2 regions of the Blautia producta genome follow, and region 2 is predicted to be linked to the other one. Evidence: riboswitches for the same ligand, from Rfam matches in the RefSeq annotation. Region 2 holds a riboswitch; the other holds the start of a gene.
The links. A riboswitch is a leader RNA that binds a small molecule or an ion and turns the genes downstream of it on or off. The one in region 2 is predicted to bind S-adenosylmethionine.
Positions count from the first base shown of each region.

Region 1: linked by a shared signal. The riboswitch ahead of BLCOC_RS24520 (hypothetical protein) and the one ahead of metK (methionine adenosyltransferase) in region 2 are both predicted to bind S-adenosylmethionine.

Region 1 is NZ_CP136422.1:5,444,769-5,447,946, forward strand. It holds gene BLCOC_RS24510 (restriction endonuclease subunit M) at 1-637, opposite strand, end outside; gene BLCOC_RS24515 (recombinase family protein) at 627-1,202, opposite strand; gene BLCOC_RS24520 (hypothetical protein) at 1,360-1,665, opposite strand; SAM riboswitch class I at 1,755-1,843, opposite strand; gene BLCOC_RS24525 (YodL domain-containing protein) at 2,029-3,178, opposite strand, start outside.
Region 2 is NZ_CP136422.1:5,873,595-5,876,772, forward strand. It holds gene BLCOC_RS26435 (ATP-binding protein) at 1-189, shown strand, start outside; gene BLCOC_RS26440 (helix-turn-helix transcriptional regulator) at 305-550, shown strand; gene metK (methionine adenosyltransferase) at 600-1,787, opposite strand; SAM riboswitch class I at 1,967-2,067, opposite strand; gene BLCOC_RS26450 (SDR family NAD(P)-dependent oxidoreductase) at 2,142-2,912, opposite strand; gene ilvD (dihydroxy-acid dehydratase) at 2,918-3,178, opposite strand, start outside.

The sequences.
Region 1 (3,178 bases), 430 kb from region 2:
AAAGAACATTATCACCCTGGAAATCATATCCATAGCAGCTCTGAAATGCTCTGATTGTCCATTCATACCACTCATCATCATTCTCTGCATTTTCATTTACAATACGAAGTTTTCGATCCAAAAGACCTATTCTTTCGCTAATAGGAATTTCTTGCCCAGAAACAGTATCGTAACGACTTACCAGATATGGAGCTTCTCCACAGGCTACTTCCATTCTTCTAGCATCAATATAATCCTTCCAAACTTTATTTTTAGGAAATTTTACAGGCTCTTTTTTACTACACCACGTTTTATCCTCAGCATGATTAAAAACATCCTGATAACCAAACCAAGTTGCATCAATAAGATTATTCTGTTCGTTACAAACCCATGACGGTGTAAATACTTCAGCCTTATCTCTGGTACGCTTAATTTTTTCCCCTTCAGTTTTCAAAATCCTTGGCTGAATTACACAAGAAAATGAACCAGTAATCAAATCCGGAACCATTTCCTGATCAGTATGATACTCTGCTCCGTAGGATATATAATTATCACTTCCCCAACGAATAAATTTCTTTGTCGTCTTATCAGAAAGAAGGATTTTTAAAAGGTCTGGGCTGATATCCTTAATGTTTTGTTCTCTAATATCAATCTCCATTGACACCATCCTTATACTCTTTAATTAACCGATCCACAGTCGGTCTGCTTACATTTAATTTCTTTGCTATCCCAGATTTTGATATCTCTCTATTCATGTACGCATCATAATAGTTTCCGAAATCTTTAATTTCAATACGTTTTCTTCCCTTATAAACACCTTTCTTCTTGGCAATGGCAATACCTTCTGCCTGGCGTTCAAGAAGATTCTGATGTTCAAATTCATTGATATCTGCAATCATAGCCACCATAAGTTTTCCGTTAGGAGTAGAAGTATCAAGATTTTCCTTCATGCTTATCAAATGAACATTTTTTTCATTTAATTTCTCAACAATAAATAATAAATCTTTCGTAGATCGAGCCAAACTTGAGAAATTAAAAACATAAACCGTATCTCCTTCTCTTACCCACTCCAACATATCCCGTAGCTGTTTTCTATCCGTCTTATTTTTTTCATATACCTTATCAGAAAACCATTTATCAATGTGATATTTTTGTAATGCTTCTGTCTGCCGATCTGCATTTTGATCAACAGATGTAGCTCTTACATATGCTATATTGGCCATACAATCACCCTCACACAAATTGCAGAATAACTATAACTTATGTTGCAATCTGTAAAATATTATATCATAATGACCCTATGTTTACAATCCGAGGACACTTTCTAATGCACGTTTAACGCTTAATAACACGTACCCTATTTTACAGAATCATCTTGTGTTACTGAATAATAAAATCACTAAATCCCAAAACATACTTCTCATAATCCACCCTAATCAGCTCCGACTTTCCAACTGTTTTCGCTGACTTGTATGCTATATGACCAATAAATCCAACATAATTCAACGACCAATCCCGATTTACTACATATAAATCACTAATCGTCTTACTTGTTGGTTTTTCACCATCACCAAAAGAAAAACCCTCTGCCTCAGCATCTAAAAGAAACTTCTTGGCAACAGTTTCATTTCTTAAATACACATACACTCGTCCATCCATTTTACTTAATTCTGTGATCGTATTCATTCTTTACCTCCAAAATATAGATTTAACCTAAAAAGAGGCAAAAAATAACACCCATCGATACCGAGGGTGATACAAAAAATCGAATATAATCCCCATCGGTCAAGCATTAGCACCTTACCTTTCAAAGCAGGTTGCTGTGCGGTCAACGAGCTTGTCTCTCACGCACTCTCTATAGGTTTGTTTAATTCTAACCCAATAAATGAGACAAGTCAATTATTTTTTATCAAGCAGTTACGTTAAATTACTTTCAATAACTAATTAACCATAAATAAAGAGATTATATTTCAATAAAAAAAGAGACTACCCAACCAATGGTAATCTCTCTCATATTTATGTGACAAGGTTTCTTTATATTCTACATGCTCATGCAAGCTCAACCCCTTTCGCTTTGCTATCTTTTCCCTGCTGTTTTGCAATAATCTCCTTATTGATTTTCAATCGCTCATGAATGGATTTCTTTTTCTTCATTGTTTTTTTGTTTTCTAAAAGGGAGCCCTGTTTTAGGGCTCCCTTATCGGACATTGCTCTTTCAGGTGACTTCTTTTCTCCAGTTACAGATGCTTTAACTGCTCCTTCTACTTTTTCTAATGTCTTCTCTTCCAGACTGCAAAAACTCTGCAAATACGGCAGCACATGCTCCTGCATATCTGTAAGATCCGCCATATATGCCTGAAAGGATTCTTCACCCTTTGCTTTCTGGTAATTCAGCCAGCTTTCATCATGCAGCTTCATTTCATTCTGGTTCTTCAACTGGCTTACAATACCTCCGTTTCCATCTCCGATATTGATTTTTCCTTTTAATTCCTGCATCTGGTTATGATCCGGATAATAAATCGTAAAATACATCTGAACTGTTTTCTCCGGCATTCCTGTCTTAGGGTCCGCTTTTGAAGACAGATCTTCATCCATTTTGGCTGTTATTTCATCCAGACTTCCCAGATTCTGATAACCGGAAATGTTCATTTCCTTATCCTCACAGAAATTGATGCGGACAACCGGTACTGCTGTCTCCGGTATCTCAGGCTGATAGGCTTTCAGTTTCTCCAGAAGTTCTTCTGCCCGTGAAGACTCCCCACATTCCTCATCTACAATATCTTTCAAAAACGGAATGTACTTATGGGCATAGCCACATCTTAATTCCAATGCGACAGTTTCCACCATATCTTCCTCCGGGCTAAAATTGTCATGATAATTATAAAAGTCAAAATCTTCCGCTAATTGATCCAGTGCTGCAGCCAGTTCATCCGCAGTCATTTTCTCCGGATAATAATGGACATTCAATTCCTTCGGGGGATAATATCGAAAATCCGGAAACGCCTCTACGATCTTTTCCAATGCCTCATGTACCAATGGAAGTGCTGCCAGAAATGCCACATCATCCAGGTTGTCTCCCCGGATCGTTTTCCGGCTGACCAGAGATACCTCCGCCTCATCATAAAAAGTATCATTCGGGTCACGGTAGATAATTCCCATACCGTTTCCATAATAACTTAATGTTGGGTCATCAATGATT
Region 2 (3,178 bases):
GAAGGCCTGCAGGGTCTCCAGAAACACGCCAGCCTCTTTCCCCACAGTACAATATGGTACTATCTTTTTGCAAAATCTGATTTTGTCTCAGGCATGGAAACCATCTATGGGGACACAGTAAAGGTCTTTACTCTGGAGCAGATGTGTACCTGCGGAGATGCCGCAGTCTGCACACCTGATATCTGCTAAATTTGGTAAAATAGGTGCACATGTTAACCATTGTTTTATATTTGTCAAGTATCGGTTCGTTTTTATCAAGTTTCCTTTTGGATATACTAAAAAGAAAAAAGGAGACACGGCAGAAATGGACGAAAAAAGAGAACGCCAGTTTCGGGAGCTGGGACTGACTATATCGTATTACCGGAAACTGAAAGGGCTCACACAATTACAGCTTGCAAATGCCGTTGGTCTGAGCCGTACGCACATCAGTAATATCGAGGCTCCCAGGATCAAAACATCCCTTTCACTGGAAAGCCTGTTTGATATTGCAGATGCCCTGGACATCCAGCCCCGGGATCTGTTCAATTTTCGTGAACAGCAGCAGCAGTAAAAAAGGTTCCGCATTCTTTTCTATAACGAATGCGGAACCTTTTTATTTCCTATAAATATTTCTTCAAGTCCTCTGCTTTGTCCAGTTTCTCCCAAGGCAGATTCAGATCATTTCTTCCGAAATGTCCGTAAGCTGCAGTCTGTTTGTAGATTGGACGTCTCAGATCCAGCATTTTGATAATTCCTGCGGGTCTCAGATCAAAGTTCTCACGTACGATCTCTGTCAGCTTCTGGTCTGAAAGTTTTCCCGTACCAAAAGTCTCCACCTGGATGGATGTGGGATGAGCCACGCCGATGGCATAGGAGAGCTGGATTTCACATTTCCTTGCCAGGCCTGCTGCAACCATATTCTTGGCCACATAACGCGCTGCGTATGCTGCGGAACGGTCCACTTTTGTGCAGTCCTTACCGGAAAAAGCACCGCCGCCGTGACGCGCATATCCGCCGTATGTGTCCACAATGATCTTACGTCCTGTCAGGCCGCTGTCCCCGTGAGGTCCGCCGATAACAAAACGACCTGTGGGGTTGATGAAAAATTTTGTCTCAGCATCCACCATATCTGCCGGAAGAATGGGGTCAAACACATATTTTTTAATATCCTCATGAATCTGCTCCTGTGTCACATCCGGATCATGCTGTGTGGAGAGTACCACTGCGTCCAGGCGGATGGGGCGGTCATTCTCATCATATTCAACCGTCACCTGTGTCTTACCGTCCGGCCTTAAATAATTCAGTGTCCCGTCTTTTCTGATCTTAGTCAGCTGGCGTGACAGTTTATGTGCCAGAGAAATCGGATAAGGCATAAACTCCTCTGTCTCATCTGAGGCAAAGCCATACATCATACCCTGGTCACCGGCACCGATGGCGTCAATCTCTGCCTCGGACATGGTGTTTTCCTTGGCCTCCAGAGCCTTGTCCACACCCAGAGCAATATCCTTTGACTGCTCGTCAATGGTTGTGATAACGCCGCAGGTCTCCGCATCAAAACCATACTTTGCTCTGGTATATCCGATTTCCCGTACGGTTTCCCTTACGATCTTCGGAATATCTACATAGGCGTTTGTAGTGATCTCGCCCATTACCATGACCATACCTGTTGTGGTACAGGTCTCGCAGGCCACACGGCTCATAGGGTCTTTTTCCATCAATGCGTCGAGAATGGCATCGGAAATGGCATCACACATTTTATCCGGATGGCCTTCGGTTACAGATTCAGATGTAAATAATCTTTTTTCCATGTTTTTCTCCTTTTATAAGACTGCTTGTAACTGTTAAAAAAACTGGACAGTTACGACTCATTTATCCTGGGGCGGATCCCTGCGCCAAGGCACAGCCGCCTGTGGTTATTTTCCTCTTGCGCGCCGTATGCAATAAAAAGGGTCCGCATAAGCGGACCCATATCATACATAAATGAATCCTCTTATTGTTCGACTATTTCGCTCAGGTTGGCACCTTCCTTCTGCAAGGGGTTGCCGTGACTTCACAGATCCTATGTATCTCCATCACTCTGAATAAGAGAAATTATAACCTATTCACTTGTCTCATATACGATAACGCTTTTTTGATTGTTTGTCAATGGGTAATTCCGGGATTTATTTCACCAGATACCCGCCGTCCACGGGGATCACAGCACCGCTCACATAATCACTTGCATGGGAAGCCAGGAAAATAGCCGCACCCTTCATATCATCACCGGTTCCCCAGCGGTGTGCCGGGATTCTCTCGGAGATGGAGGCAAACCTGGGATTTTCCGGGTCCATTAGTGCTTTGTTCATCTCGGTTGCCATATATCCCGGTGCGATGGCATTTACATTGATTCCTCTTGCCAGCCAGTCATTGGTAAGCTCCTTGGTAAGCTGTGCCACACCGCCCTTGGATGCTGCATATGCAGGTATGGTCTGGCCGCCGAAGAAAGAATTCATGGACGCAATATTGATGATCTTTCCGTATCCCTTTTTCAGCATGACCTTTGCCGCCTCCTGGCATAGGATAAAAATGCTTGTCAGGTTCACACGGATCACCTCATCCCACTCTTCCATTGGAAATTCTTCCGCGCTGTGACGCCTCTGGATGCCATGGGCAGTCAGGAGTATATCCACTTCACCGCCCAGCTTTTCAAGGCATTCCCGGAAGACACGGTAAATATCCTGCCTGTCCCCAAGATTTCCTTTGACTCCATAGCATTTAAACCCGCGGCTCTTAAATTCCTCTGCCACCCGGTACACGCTGTCAGAGGTACCCACTATAGCCACCTCGCAGCCTGCCTCCATATAACCTTCTGCCATTCCATAGCCCAGACCTCTTGTCCCGCCTGTCACAATAGCCTTTTTTCCGCTGATATCAAATAAATTCTGTGCATGCATCTGCCTTACTCCATGTATCCGCCCTTCATAGGAGAGACGGCCCTTTCTGAGAAGATTTTTAATACACCTTTTTCATATTTCACCGGTTTAGGCTGCCATTTGCTTCTGCGCTCCTTCAAAACAGCCTCAATCTCTTCCTGCGTCTTCTTCTCACCTGCAATTCCCACTATGCGCAGGACACGATTGGGAATGTTCACCTCGATCAGGTCACCCTCTTCAACCAGAGCGATGGGGCCGCCTTCTGCCGCCTCCGGAGAGATATGTCC